3 regions of the Janibacter endophyticus genome follow, and region 1 is predicted to be linked to each of the others. Evidence: predicted binding sites of a transcription regulator. Region 1 holds the regulator's gene; each other region holds the start of a gene.

Region 1 (4,865 bases):
CGTGGCAGGCATGGTCCCGGCACCGGGGAGCGCCCCGGTCCCGGCGGCCGGTGCCAGCGGCTGACCGGCGGCGTCGGTGCCCACGGCGCGACCGTGCGGGACCTGCCCCTGGGGGGACGCCTGGGCGGACTCGTCCTGCTTCTCGGCGACGACGCCGCGGGTGAGGCGACCGGCGACGAGACCGAGGACCGCGGCACCGGCGAGGAAGGCTCCGGGACGGTGACGGGCGTACCGCTTGACCTCGTCGAGGACGTCGCCGGGCTCCCGGTTCTCGAGCCAGTCGGCGATCTCTCGGGTCCGTCCGGAGAGCTGCTGGGCCAGATCGCCGCCGATGCCGGAGTCGGAGTGCTGAGCCATTCCGTCGAGGTCCTCGGCCAGTGTGCGCAGACCGCCCGAGGCCCGCTTCTGCTGGTCCGAGCTCTGGCTGGTGATCTCCGACCTCAGCTGGCGGTAGAGCTCCTTGATCTGCTGCTGGGTCTCGCCCGCGACGTGCTGCGCCTCGTTCTTGGCGGTCTCGGCGACCTGGCGGGTCCCCTCCTTCGCGTCCTGGGCGACGGAGGCGGCCTCCTCCTTGGCGACGTCCGTGGTCGCCGCCTCCTGCGTCCCGGGCGTCGTCGCCGGGCTGGTCTGGTCGTACGGTCCTGCAGACATGGGCAGTCCCCTTTGCTGTGTTGTCTCGACAAGTCGGGCCGACGGTGCCGGTCCGTGATGTCGACGCTAGTCAGGATCAGGCCCGATCGGGACGAGAGGAACTCACCCTTTAGGGCGTTGACCTGGGGAAACGGCATCGTCAAGGGGGTCGCGAGCGGACCTCGCGCGAAGGGGTCCGCCGGGGTTCCCCCTTCGCCGGTCGTCGATACTGGCCCGGTGACCTCCCCGACGACGACCGGACGGATGGCCGAGGCGGCCTCGATCGCCGAGATCCTCCGCGAGCGGCCGGCGCTCGTGCTGACCGGTGCCGGGATGAGCACGGCGTCGGGGATCCCGGACTACCGCGGCCCGGACGGCACCCGCAGGGTCACGCCGATGCATCTGTCGGAGTTCGTCGCGAGCAGTCAGGCGCGGCAGCGCTACTGGGCGCGCAGCTTCGTCGGGTGGCGGCGCTTCAGCGCTGCCCGGCCCAACGCCGCGCACCACCTCGTCACCGAGCTGCAGCAGCGTGGGGCGGTCGGCGGGGTCATCACGCAGAACGTCGACATGCTCCACCAGGCCGCGGGGACGACCGACGTCATCGACCTGCACGGCACGCTCGCCGAGGTCGTCTGCCTCACCTGCGGGGCGCGGGAGCGGCGGGTCGATCTCGACGAGAGGATGAGCTCGGAGAACCCGGGCTTCGACGCGGACAGCGATGAGATCCGCCCCGACGGTGACGTGCGGCTCGACCAGGTCGACGTCGACCGCTTCGTCGCGCCGCGCTGCCTGGGCTGCGGCGAGGACACGCTCAAGCCGGACGTCGTCTTCTTCGGGGGAGCGGTGGCCAAGCCCCTCGTCGAGCGCTGCTTCGCGCTGACCGACGCCGCGCCGAGCCTGCTCGTCCTCGGCTCGAGCCTGCAGGTGATGTCCGGGCTGCGCTTCGTGCGCCGGGCCGCGCGCAACGGCGTGCCCGTCGTGATCATCACGCGGGGGGCGACGCGCGGCGACGAGCTGGCGACCCACCGGCTCGACGGAGAGCTCGAGCCGGCACTGCGGGGTCTCCTCGACCGGCTCTGAGCCGCGCGGGTGTCAGACCCGGCGCAGGACCGCGGTGACCTTGCCAAGGATCGTCGCGTGGTCGCCGTCGATGGGGTCGAAGGCGGGGTTGTGCGGCATGAGCCAGACCTTGCCGTCGCGGCGCTTGAAGGTCTTGACCGTCGCCTCGTCGTCGAGCATGGCGGCGACGATGTCGCCGTTGTCGGCGGTGGGCTGCTGGCGGACGACGACCCAGTCGCCGTCGCAGATGGCGGCGTCGATCATCGAGTCGCCGACGACCTTGAGGAGGAAGAGGGCGCCTTCGCCGACGATCTGCCGGGGCAGCGGGAAGACCTCCTCGACGCTCTCCTCGGCGACGATCGGCACTCCGGCGGCGATCTGGCCCAGGACGGGCACATAGGTGGCGGCCGGGCGCTCGTCGCCGCTGCCGGTGACGTCGACGTCGTCGGGGGAGGCGCCGCCGCGGTAGCCGTGGAGGTCGTGAGTCGTCGCCGCGCCACCGTCGGCGGTGGCGGACGGGTCGGGGGAGACGACCTCGATGGCCCGGGGACGGTTGGGGTCGCGGCGCAGGTAGCCCTTGCGCTCGAGCGCGGTGAGCTGGTGGGCGACCGAGCTCGGGCTCGTGAGGCCGACGGCGTCGCCGATCTCGCGCAGGCTCGGCGGGTAGCCGCGGGTCGCGACGGCGCTGCGGATCACCTCGAGGACCTTGGTCTGGCGGGCGGTCAGCCCGTCGCCGTTGTCCCGAAGGGGGAGTGTGCGGATGTTGTCGTCACTCATGTCGACCCTCGCCGTCTCGTCCGTCTGGAGCGGCCGGCAACCCCGGAGACAACGGTGCGGATCAACGTTGTCGGTGGTCACTGGTTCGCTTCTGCGTGAGGCCGACGGTACGCCGTCGACCTCAGACAAATCAAACACATGTTCGAGCGTGTCTTGAACTTGATCGAACGCGTGTGCTAGACATCGTACAGACGTTCTATCGAACACCGGTTCGATCGACGACCAGGAGGAAGCCATGAGCGCAGCTGCTGCGACCACCATCACCCGTCACGCTGCCGGTGCCCGCGCACCCCGTCGCGCGGGTACGCTGCCGACGCGTCACCTCGTGTCCGTCCCGACCGGTGCTGCGGTGCCGACGCGCCTGCAGATCACCCGCCGCGGTCGCCTCGCGCTGACCGCGCTGGCGGCCGCTGCCCTCGTCACCACCGGTGTGGGTGTGGCCAACGCCGGGGCCGGCTCGCCGGCGGCGACCACCGTCACCGTGAGCTCGGGGGAGACCCTTGGCGAGATCGCCGTGCGGCACATGGCCGAGGTCCCGACCTCGGCCGCCGTCGCGCAGCTGCGCTCGGCGAACGGGCTGAGCACCCCCTTCGTCCACGCCGGCCAGCAGATCGTCATCCCGGCGCGCTGAGGCGGCACCAGACCTCCCGGGTCCCTCGACCCGACCCGGGGAAGCGGGCGGCGGCCGTACCCATCTGGGTGCGGCCGCTGTCGCGTCCCCGGGCGCTTCCCCCCGCTCTGCCGCCGCGTAGAGGGGATCTGCGCGCCGCGTCGAAGATCGACACGCCGGGGTCTTGCGTGCCTTGTGGTGCCCGTGTTCAAATAGCACTACATCTAGTGGTTACACGGTTGTCATTCGCCCACATGTAGTACACAGGGCGGAGACGGTTTTCCACCGCAGAGCCACGGATGTCCACAACAGACACGCCCCGATCCCCAGCTCCGTCCACAGGAGACCCGGGGTGAGAGCGGTGCGTCCTGCCCGCACGAGCTGTCCGAGGACCGAGAGGAGACCGGCCATGCACTGCCCCTTCTGCCGGCACACCGACTCCCGCGTCATCGACTCGCGCACCGCCGACGACGGGTCCTCGATCCGTCGTCGCCGCCAGTGCCCCGAGTGCAACCGCCGCTTCACCACGCTCGAGAGCGCCAGCCTCTCGGTCGCGAAGCGCTCGGGCGCATCGGAGCCCTTCAGCCGGGCGAAGGTCCTCGTCGGGGTCCGCAAGGCCTGCCAGGGCCGCCCGGTCACCGAGGACGACCTCGCGCTGCTCGCGCAGCGCGTCGAGGAGTCCGTCCGGGCCCAGGGCAGCGCCGAGATCGACGCCCACGAGATCGGGATGGCCATCCTCGGGCCGCTCCGTGAGCTCGACGAGGTCGCCTACCTCCGGTTCGCGAGCGTCTACCAGGGCTTCGAGTCCCTCGAGGACTTCGAGGCCGCGATCGGCGTCCTGCGCACCGAGCGGGACGCCCGCGAAAGCACCGACAGCGCCGGCACCCCGGCGCTCACCCCCTAGGCCCCCGGGTACCGACACGCGAGCGGGCTGTCGGTACCCGGTGAGACGTTGGGACGAACCCGCACCACAGCACCACCGCAGCACGAGCCACGAGCACCACAGACGACCGAGCACGACCTGAGAGAGGGACTCATGACCGAGACCGCCGGCAAGACCAGCGCACGTCGATCCGCGAAGAACCGCGGCATCACCGTCGACCGCATCTACACCACCGAGGGTGTCCACCCGTACGACGAGGTGACCTGGGAGAAGCGCGACGTCGTCCAGCAGAACTGGAAGACCGGCGAGACGATCTTCGAGCAGCGCGGCGTCGAGTTCCCCGACTTCTGGTCGGTCAACGCGAGCACGATCGTCACGACGAAGTACTTCCGTGGCGCCGTGGGCACGCCCGAGCGCGAGCAGGGCCTCAAGCAGCTCATCGACCGCGTCGTCCTCACCTACGTCAAGGCGGGCAAGGAGCACGGCTACTTCGCGACCGACGGCGACGCCGAGGTCTTCGAGCACGAGCTGACCTACGCCCTGCTCCACCAGGTCTTCTCCTTCAACTCCCCGGTGTGGTTCAACGTCGGCACCAAGAGCCCGCAGCAGGTCAGCGCCTGCTTCATCCTCTCGGTCGACGACTCGATGGACTCGATCCTCAACTGGTACAAGGAGGAGGGCTTCATCTTCAAGGGCGGCTCCGGCGCCGGCCTGAACCTCTCGCGCATCCGCTCCTCCAAGGAGCTGCTCTCCTCCGGCGGTACCGCCTCCGGCCCGGTCTCCTTCATGCGTGGCGCCGACGCCTCCGCGGGCACCATCAAGTCCGGTGGCGCGACCCGCCGCGCGGCGAAGATGGTCGTCCTCGACGTCGACCACCCCGACATCGAGGAGTTCGTCGAGACCAAG
Region 2 (4,865 bases), 310 kb from region 1:
CGAAGGTCGAGGGAGCGCTGTCCGCCCTCGACGCAGCCCTCGTCCGCCGGGCCGAGGCGGCCCTCGAGCTCGCGAACTCGGGCGCGCTCGACCCCGCGACCGGTTTCCTCCTCGCCTCCGCGGCGAGCGAGTCCCTCGAGCGGACTACCGAGCGGACCTTCGAGCAGGACCTCCTCGAGGGTCAGCACTTCGCCGGCCGCGAAGGGGTGGAGTCCGAGCTGACCGAGGTCCTCGTCGCCGCCCTCTCCGGCGAGGTCGGGCGGCACGTCGAGTCCGGCGGCGGTCCCGGTGGGGCGGCGCTGGAGCGCCTCGACGCCACGGGTCTGCGGGTGCAGCTGGCCCGCCGCTTCCACAACGACGCCGTCAAGGAGGTCCAGCGGGTGCGGTCCAAGCGCGCGGTGCGCTGGTTCCGCCTCGCCGGTCACGCCGAGCTCCCTCAGACCGTGGAGTTCGACGACTCGCTGCCCCGGCGCTGAGCGTCAGCCGGTCGCGACCCGGCTGCCGTGCGTGCAGACCGTGAGCCGGTCTCCGCGCGCGAAGGCCACGAGCGTGACACCCAGCTGCTCCGCGGCCTCGACGGCCAGGCTCGACGGGGCCGAGACGCAGGCCAGCACCGGCACCCGCGACACCGCGGCCTTCGCGACGATCTCGAAGCTGGCCCGTGAGCTGACGACGAGCAGCGGGGGAGGCGGCGCGTCCTCGAGCAGGACCGCCCCGAGCACCTTGTCGACGGCGTTGTGCCGGCCGACGTCCTCACGGGCGTAGAGGACCTCCCCGTCCACGGTCGCGGCGGCAGCGCCGTGCGTGCCGCCGGTGCGGGCGAAGATCTTCTGCGAGGCCTTGAGCCCGTCGAGGGCCGTCGCGATCGCCGAGGGGGCGACGCTCACCCCTTCGCCGCTCACCGGCTGCCCGCCGAGCCGCTGGGTCACCGCGTCGACGGTCGTCGACCCGCAGAGCCCGCAGCCGCCGAAGGCGGCGAGGCTGCGCTGGCTGCTCAGCGGCACCCCGCCCGGGACGGTGAGCGCCAGCTCGAGCACGTTGAGCGTCCCGGTGTCGGTGCAGAAGCGGGCGGTCCGGACGTCCTCGCGGGTCGTGATGACCCCCTCGGCCCGGAGCAGCCCGTGGGCCAGCTCGACGTCGTCGCCCGGGGTGCGCATCGTCAGGGTGAAGGGCTCGCCGTCCACCCGGATCTCCAGCGGCTCCTCGACGGCGAGCGTGTCGACCCGGCGGTCGACCTCGTCACCGCGGTAGCGGGTGACGAGCCGTCTGTCGGTGCGTCGTCCCATCGCGCCAGTATGACGAAGGGGAGCTCCCCCCCAGTGATCGGGACCCCCGGATGGTGCACGCTGGGGCCATGCAGATGCTCGTCGACCTCGTCCCGCACCTCGTCGCCGTCCCGGCCGCCCTGCCCGACCTCAGCCAGGTCGACCTCGGCGCGGTCGCCGACCTCGTCGAGGCGCGGCGTCGCCGGCGCTGGGGGGGCTTCACGCTCCTGCCCATCCTGTGCTGCCTCCTCCCGCTCGCCCTGGCCGCGGTCGCGATCTGGTTCGCGCTGCGGCGGCGGGGCACACCGGGGAGCTACCAGCAGGGTGGGCACACCCCGCAGGGGCCGTACCGCCAGGCACCCGGCCCGTACGGCGAGCAGCCCCGTGACCCCGACGAGCGCCCCGGCAGCCAGCCGCCACCCCCGCCGGGCGCCTGACCCGCCGTCCGGTTCGTGGCGACTACAGTTGGCCGCCGGACCGAGACGCAGGACCAGAGGGAGACACCAGTGGCTGGCCACTCCAAGTGGGCGACGACCAAGCACAAGAAGGCGGCGATCGACGCCAAGCGCGGCAAGCTCTTCGCCAAGCTCATCAAGAACATCGAGGTCGCGGCGCGCACCGGCGGGGGTGACCCGTCCGGCAACCCGACGCTCTACGACGCCATCCAGAAGGCGAAGAAGTCCTCGGTCCCGAACACGAACATCGACAACGCCGTCAAGCGCGGCTCCGGCGCCACCGCCGGGGGCGCCGACTGGGAGACGATCGTCTACGAGGGCTACGCCCCGGGCGGGGTGGCCCTCTTCATCGAGTGCCTCACCGACAACCGCAACCGCGCCGCCACGGAGGTCCGCACCGCCCTGACCCGCAACGGTGGGCAGCTCGCCGACCCCGGCTCGGTCGCCTACGTCTTCGACCGCAAGGGCGTCGTCATCGTGCCCAAGGAGCAGGAGACCGGCGCCGGCAGCGCGCTCGACGAGGACTCCCTCCTCGAGGTCGTCCTCGAGGCGGGCGCCGAGGAGGTCAACGACCACGGCGAGGCCTGGCAGATCGTCTCGGAGGCCACCGACTTCGTCGCGGTCCGCACGGCGCTGCAGGAGGCCGGGATCGACTACGACTCCGCCGAGGCCTCGTGGGTGCCGAACCTCCAGGTGCCGCTCGACGCCGACGGTGCCCGCAAGATGATCCGGGTCGTCGAGGCGCTCGAGGACAGCGACGACGTCCAGGACGTCTACGCCAACGGTGACATCTCCGACGAGGTCCTCGCCGAGCTCGAGGCCGAGGACTGACCGGTCCGGGGCAGACCTCGGCACCGCCCCCGCGCGTGTCGCTCACCGGCACGACGGGGGCGGCTGCGTAGTTTGGGGTCCGAACAGGTGTTCGGACGCTCCCGTGGGCTCCCGCCACGGGCGAAGGGAGACGACGTGCGAGTCCTCGGGGTGGACCCGGGTCTGACCCGGTGCGGCCTCTCGGTCATCGACCGGGGTCCCCGAGGCGACCTCTCGCCGTCCGCGGCGAAGCCGCGCATGGTCGCCGTGGGCGTGGTGCGGACGACGAGCGACCGGGTGACCGGTGACCGGCTCGCCTATCTCGCGGGCGAGCTCGACTCCTGGCTCGAGCGCTTCGAGCCCGACGTCATCGCGATCGAGCGGGTCTACATGGCCGAGCACGTCCCGACCGTCATGACGACGGTCATGGCCAGCGGTCTCGTCCACCTCGCCGGTGCCCGGCGAGGTCTCGTCGTCCACGAGCACACCCCGACCGAGGTCAAGGCCGCGGTCACCGGCTCCGGCCGGGCGGACAAGGCCCAGGTCACGAGCATGATCACCCGCGTCCTGGGGCTGAGCGAGGCACCGCGCCCCGCGGACGCCGCCGACGCACTCGCCGTCGCCCTCTGCCACGTCTGGCGGGGCAGCGGCACCACCCGCCTCGCCGAGGCCGCGGCCTCCGAGCGTGCCCGACTCGCTGCCCTGGGAGGCCGAGCATGATCGCGTCCGTCACCGGTACCGCCCGCCACGTCGGCCTCGACCGGGTCGTCGTCGAGGTCGGGGGAGTGGGCATGCTCGTCCACACCCCGCCGGCCGTCGCCGCGGCCGCCCGGACGGGCAGCGCCCTCTCTCTCGCGACGACGCTCGTCGTGCGTGAGGACTCGATGACCCTCTACGGCTTCGCCGAGGAGGGGCACCGCGACACCTTCGAGCTGCTCCAGACCGTCTCCGGCGTCGGCCCGCGCGTCGCGCTGGCCATCGTCTCCGTCCTGACCCCCGAGCAGCTCGCGGCGGCCATCGCCGACGAGGACGTGCGCACCCTCACCAAGGTGCCGGGCATCGGCAAGAAGGGCGCGGAGCGGCTCGTGCTCGAGCTGCGCGACAAGATCGGCGTCGTCCCCGGGGCCGGCGGCGCCGCGCCGGCCGCCGCACCGACCGGGCTGCCCTGGCGGGCCCAGGTCGTCGAGGCGCTCGTCGGGCTCGGCTACTCGGGCTCGCAGGCGGAGTCCGCGGTCGACCGTGCGGCACAGGGGCTCGGTGACCAGCCCGACGTCTCCGAGGCACTGCGCGCCGCACTGCGGGAGCTCGCCGGATGAGCGGCGAGGGCTTCAGCTCCGAGATCCGCGAGCCGGACGAGCCGTACGGCGACGGCTCGTACGAGGCGACCGCCCGGATCGTCGACGCGGCGGCGGAGGACGACACGGCCGTCGAGGCGGCGCTGCGCCCCAAGCGGCTCGCCGACTTCCCCGGCCAGACCAAGGTGCGCGACCAGCTCGGCCTCGTCCTCGAGGCAGCCCGTCGGCGTGCGGCCCCGCCAGACCACGTCCTGCTCTCCGGCCCGCCCGGGCTCGGCAAGACGACCCTGGCCCTCATCGTCGGTGCGGAGCTCGGCCAGCCGGTCCGGGTGACCTCCGGCCCGGCCATCCAGCACGCCGGCGACCTCGCGGCGATCCTCTCCTCGCTCGTGGAGGGGGAGGTGCTCTTCCTCGACGAGATCCACCGGATGTCGCGCTCGGCGGAGGAGATGCTCTACCTCGCGATGGAGGACTACCGGGTCGACGTCGTCGTCGGCAAGGGCCCCGGGGCCACGGCGATCCCGCTCGAGCTGCCGCCCTTCACGGTCGTCGGGGCCACGACCCGCGCCGGGCTGCTCCCCGCGCCGCTGCGCGACCGCTTCGGCTTCACCGGTCACCTCGACTACTACGAGACCGCCGATCTCGAGACGATCCTGCACCGCTCCGCCGGCCTCCTCCAGGTGCCGGCCGACGCGGCCGGCATCGGCGAGATCGCCCGACGCTCCCGCGGCACGCCGCGCATCGCCAACCGGCTGCTGCGCCGCGTCCGGGACTGGGCGCAGGTGCACGGCGACGGTGCTGTCGACGAGCGAGCGGCCCGGGCAGCCCTGACCCTCTTCGACGTCGACGAGGCCGGCCTGGACCGGCTCGACCGCGGCGTCCTCGAGGTGCTCTGCCACCGCTTCGGCGGCGGCCCGACCGGGCTGTCGACCCTCGCGGTGGCCCTCGGGGAGGAGACCGACACCGTCGAGACGGTCGCCGAGCCCTACCTCGTCCGTACCGGCTACCTCGCCCGGACCCCGCGCGGGCGGGTCGCGACC
Region 3 (4,865 bases), 1.2 Mb from region 1:
GACGCCCGGCAAGGCCACGGAGCACAAGGAGCAGCTCGCCGCCCTCGAGCCGGTCCTCGCCCAGCCGGCCGTCCTCGCTGACGTCGACGCCGACGACTTCGACCTCGTCTTCTACCCCGGCGGGCACGGGCCGATGGAGGACCTCGCCCACGACCCGGTCTCGGGGGCGCTGCTCACCGCGCGGATCGACTCCGGGCGCCCCCTGGCCATGCTGTGCCACGCGCCGGCGGCGATCCTGGCGGCGAGCCGACCGGACGGGTCGAATCCCTTCGCCGGACGGCAGATGACCGGGCTGTCCAACGCCGAGGAGCGGCTCAACCCCTTCGCCTGGAAGGCCGGGTGGTTCCTCGAGGACAAGGTCAAGGAGGCGGGCGTCGAGTACTCGAAGGCGCTGCTGCCGCTGCGGCCGCACGTCGTCGTCGACGGCGCCCTCTACACCGGCCAGAACCCGCAGTCGTCGCAGGACCTCGCGGAGCGGCTCGTCCACGACCTCGGCTGAGCTCGGTCAGAAGCCGCTGTCGCGCTCGAGGTTGGAGAAGCGGGCGAAGTGGCCCTGGAAGCCGAGCACGATGTCGGCGGTCGGGCCGTTGCGGTGCTTGGCGACGATGACATCGGCCTCGCCCTCGCGCTCCGAGTTCGGGTCGCGGTCGCGGTGCAGGAGGATGACGACGTCAGCATCCTGCTCGATCGAGTTGTGCACGGCGATGCCGTCGGCGATGAAGTTGTGGCTCCCCATGACCGTCGCGTCGAAGACCTCCTCCACACCGTCCGCCTCGATCGAGACCACCGAGTCCCAGAAGACATCGTTGACCGCCATGAGCTCGAGCTCGGCGGAGTCGAGCACCTCGGCCACCTTTGAGAGCCGCTCCCGCGAGGGGGCCGACGCGTAGAGGGCGGACCCGCAGTAGGCGGTGCCCAGGGCGGACTGGAACTCGCGGTGCGTCATCCCAGACCCGGCGACGACCTCACGGACGTCGTCCCAGACCTGCTGGGGGACGGTGTCGACGTTGGTGTTCGCCTTGACCTCACGGACCGCGTCGAGCAGACGGGCCGCCTGCTCACCCCGCGCACCGTGGACTCCGATCTCCTGGAGGAAGCGCCGCTGGCTGTCGACCCCGGAGATGTCGATCGTGTACCCGTCGCGGTAGCCGCTCTTGCGCGTCACCCGGGTGCGGGTCTGGATGCCGAAGCGCAGCAGCAGTCGGCTGAGGTCGTCAACGAGGCGGCGGGAGGTCGAGGCGTAGTAGATCCGCCCGCTGCGAGCGTTCTTGTTGACGGTGACCGAGCCGTCCGTCGCCCAGATGTGCCGGATGAAGTGTGCGATCTGTGCCTTGGGCAGCGAGGCCACCTCGTCGGGCACGAACTTCTCGTGCGAGCGCAGACCGAAGAGGCCGAGCGCATCGAGCCACGCAGCGATGGGGTTGCGGCGACCACGGGCCAGCTTGAAGGGAGCGGGCAGGCGCAGGGTCGTGACCCGAGCGGCGGCGTACTCGTCGCGCACGGCCGTGATGCCGAACGCGCGGCCTGCAGCCTCCGCGACAGCCTGCAGGTTGGCCTCGTCGATGCTCGCATAGCGGATCGGCTGGCGGCGCACGAAGGAGCCGTCGCCCAGGAGGTGGGCAAGGACGGTGACCTCGTCGTCGCTCCACTCGGTGAGCGCCCGCGGAGCGGGCACGTGACGGGGGACCGCGATCCGGTCGCCGGTCCGAAGGTCACCGAGCTGGGTCCACCCTTCGTAGCGGAGGAAGGGGTGGTTCTCGGTCGCGCGGACCGTCTTGCCCGACGCGAGGGTGAGACGGAAGACCGGACGGATCCCGGTCGGGTAGGCACGGATCATCGTCCGTCGGACGTAGCGCAGCGAGTCGTCGAGCCCCCACACGGAGATGTCGCGCTCGCCGCTCGCGGCGAGGTCGCCGATGGTCGTCTCGGCGCCGTTGTCGGCCCGAAGGATCCGGGTGTCACCGGTGAGGCATCCCGACTCGCGAAGGTCGCTCATCGCCGGGCGCTTGTCGGTGCGCTGCTCGGGACCACGGTTGAGCTGGCTGATCGCGATGACCGGCACCTCGAGCTCCTTCGCGAGGAGCTTGAGCGCCCGGGAGAACTCGGCGACCTCCTGCTGACGGCTCTCGACCTTCTTTCCGCTGCTCATGAGCTGGAGGTAGTCGATGACGATGAGGCGCAGGTTGTGCTGCTGCTTCATCCGGCGGGCCTTGGCCCGGATCTCCATGAGCGCGAGGTTCGGCGAGTCGTCGATGTAGAGCGGGCTGTCGCTGATCTTGCCCATGACCCGGCTGAGCTTCTTCCACTCCTCGTCGCGCATGCGCCCGCGGCGCAGCGACTGGAGCTGGATCGAGGCCTCCGCCGAGAGGATGCGCATCGTGATCTCGGTGCGGCTCATCTCGAGCGAGAAGACGGCGGTCGCCATCTTGTGATGGATCGCGGCTGCCCGGGCGATGTCCATGCCCAGGGTGGACTTGCCGACCGCTGGCCTCGCCGCGAGCACGATCATCTGCCCGGGGTGCAGGCCGTGGGTCAGCTCGTCGAGCTCGGTGAATCCCGTCGGGACGCCGATGAGCTCGTCGGTCCGGCCGGCCGCGACCTCAATCTCGGCCATCGTCTCGTTGAGCGTGTTCCACAGCGGGACGTAGTCCTCGCCGCCACGCTTCTCCGCGACGCCGTAGACCTCGGCCTGCGCGGCGTTGACGATCTCCTCGACGTCACCGCCGCCCTGGGCGTAGCCCATCTGCACGATGCGGGTGCCCGCGTCGACGAGGCGGCGCAGCACCGCGCGCTCGGCGACGATCTGCGCGTAGAAGCCGGCGTTGGCCGCGGTCGGCACCGACTGGATGAGGTCGTGGAGGTAGGCCTGGCCGCCGGCGCGCTGGAGATCGCCGCGCTTGCTCAGCTCGTCGGCGACGGTGATCGCGTCGGCCGGCTCGCCGCGGCTGTAGAGATCGATGATCGCGTCGAAGATCAGCTCGTGCGCCGGCTTGTAGAAGTCGTGCCCACGGACCTCCTCGCCGACGTCGGCGATGGCGTCCTTCGACAGGAGCATGCCGCCGAGGACGGACTGCTCGGCGCCGAGGTCCTGGGGCGGCAGCCTGTCGAGGAAGCCGCCGGAGCTGTGCCCGCCCCCGCGCTCGGCACTCGGGTCGGCCGGCATCGAGGCGAACATCGACTCGATGTCTCCCTGGATGTCACTGCTCACGCGCTGTCCTCCACCGTCCCCCGCGAAATGCGATCAGGTCACTGTCGCACCGGGCACCGACAACGCCGAAACGTCCCTGTGGACGGTCTGTGGACAGACTGTGGAGGACACGCCATGGGCTTGTGCACAGGTCGTGGACAAGCCTGTGGATCTGACTTTCGGCCGTCGCTGGGCGATCCGCTGTCCCCCCATTCCCCTAGCGAAATCTCACGCACACGCTGTGCATGGAGGAAAGTTTCGGGCGTGTCGGGCTGTCCACACCTGTCCACACCTGTCACGGACGGTCCCGGGGACCGGTGGGACGAAGGGGGTTCAGCCGGCGGCCCCGTAGCGCTTCTGAGCGCGCTCGCGCGCCTTCGCCGCCTCGACCTCGCGGTCCTTCGGCGGGGCGCTCGTCGTGAGGTGGTCCAGGAGGTGCTGGGTGGCCTGCGCGACCGCCTCGACGGCCTCTGCGAAGGCCTCTTCGTTGGCCTGCGACGGTTTCGTCGACCCGCTCACCTTGCGCACGTACTGGAGCGCACCGGCGCGCACCTCGTCGGTCGTGGCGGGCGGCTCGAAGTTGTGGAGCTGGCGGATGTTGCGGCACATGCCGCCCAGTCTCCTCCTCCGAGCCGCCCCCGGACCACCGCTCAGTCGCGCGCGTTGGACGGGCGCCCCCATGGCCCGGTGATGGCGAAGGTCCGCCCAGGCTCGCCCTGGATGTTCGCGAAGAGCGTCGTGCCCGCGGCGTTGAACGTCGGCCCGGCCCACTCGCTGTCGTCCTCGAGGTTGAGCGCGAGCCGGTAGGCCTTGCCCTGGTCGGTGACGCCGATGAGCTGCGAGGCTCCGTCGCCGTCCTCGGCGAGGATGATGCCGCCGTGGGGCGAGACGGTGATGTTGTCCGGCCCGTCGACGCCGGCGCCGTCCTCGTTGACGACGAAGATCGTCGTCAGCGTGATCGTCTGCTTCTTCGGGTCGAAGAACCATACCTGCCCGTCGTGCTCGTGCAGCGATCCGTCGTCCGTGCGCGCGTAGCTCGAGACGAAGTACACGCCGCCGTCACCCCACCACTGGCCCTCGAGCTTGCGGGCGCGCGTCACCTGGTCGTCGGCGAGCTGCTCGCGGATCGGCAGGTCGCGTGCGTCACGGTCGGGGACGTCGACCCACCGGACGGTGTAGGTCGTGCTCGTGCGGGTCGCCCGCGAGAGATCGGTGACCTGGCGGCCGTTGCGCTCGAAGGCCACCATCGCCTCGAGCGTCCCGACCTCGACGGCACCGTCGGCGGCGAGGGCGTGGAGAGCTCCCTTGCCCTGGCGGTACCCGGCGGGCGGGGTCCACCGGAAGAAGAGCCCGTTGGGCTCGTCCGCGTCCTCGGTGAGGTAGATCTGCCCGGTGGCCGGGTCGACGACGGCGGCCTCGTGCTCGAAGCGGCCGAGGAACTTCAGCGGGATGTTGGCCTTGCCGACGTTCGCGGCCTGGCTCGTCGGGTCGACCTCGAAGACGTAGCCGTGGTCCTTCTCGAAGGTGTAGGTGACACCGTCGTCCTCGTGGGTCCCGGCCCGCTCGTCGGTCTCCTCGCAGGTCAGCCACGTGCCCCACGGCGTGATGCCACCGGCACAGTTGTCGACCGTGCCAGCCACCGAGGTGTAGTGCTCGAGCACCTCGTTGTCCTTCGACA

Evidence for each region. The regulator LexA, encoded in region 1, represses DNA repair genes until DNA is damaged. The targets are predictions, from matches to a motif close to TCGAACANNTGTTCGA.
Region 2: the regulator LexA is predicted to act here: its motif matches at 2,631-2,646, upstream of ruvC (crossover junction endodeoxyribonuclease RuvC).
Region 3: the regulator LexA is predicted to act here: its motif matches at 3,168-3,183, upstream of JNO54_RS01925 (replicative DNA helicase).

What each region holds. Positions count from the first base shown of each region.
Region 1 is NZ_JAFEJG010000004.1:1,609,967-1,614,831, forward strand. It holds gene JNO54_RS07800 (hypothetical protein) at 1-651, opposite strand, end outside; gene JNO54_RS07805 (NAD-dependent protein deacetylase) at 769-1,710, shown strand; gene lexA (transcriptional repressor LexA) at 1,723-2,466, opposite strand; gene JNO54_RS07815 (LysM peptidoglycan-binding domain-containing protein) at 2,702-3,097, shown strand; gene nrdR (transcriptional regulator NrdR) at 3,486-3,980, shown strand; gene JNO54_RS07825 (vitamin B12-dependent ribonucleotide reductase) at 4,113-4,865, shown strand, end outside.
Region 2 is NZ_JAFEJG010000004.1:1,923,093-1,927,957, forward strand. It holds gene JNO54_RS09240 (hypothetical protein) at 1-476, shown strand, start outside; gene fdhD (formate dehydrogenase accessory sulfurtransferase FdhD) at 480-1,286, opposite strand; gene JNO54_RS09250 (hypothetical protein) at 1,355-1,702, shown strand; gene JNO54_RS09255 (YebC/PmpR family DNA-binding transcriptional regulator) at 1,772-2,551, shown strand; gene ruvC (crossover junction endodeoxyribonuclease RuvC) at 2,687-3,250, shown strand; gene ruvA (Holliday junction branch migration protein RuvA) at 3,247-3,846, shown strand; gene ruvB (Holliday junction branch migration DNA helicase RuvB) at 3,843-4,865, shown strand, end outside.
Region 3 is NZ_JAFEJG010000004.1:387,749-392,613, forward strand. It holds gene JNO54_RS01920 (type 1 glutamine amidotransferase domain-containing protein) at 1-499, shown strand, start outside; gene JNO54_RS01925 (replicative DNA helicase) at 506-3,163, opposite strand; gene JNO54_RS01930 (DUF2277 domain-containing protein) at 3,521-3,796, opposite strand; gene JNO54_RS01935 (alkaline phosphatase PhoX) at 3,838-4,865, opposite strand, start outside.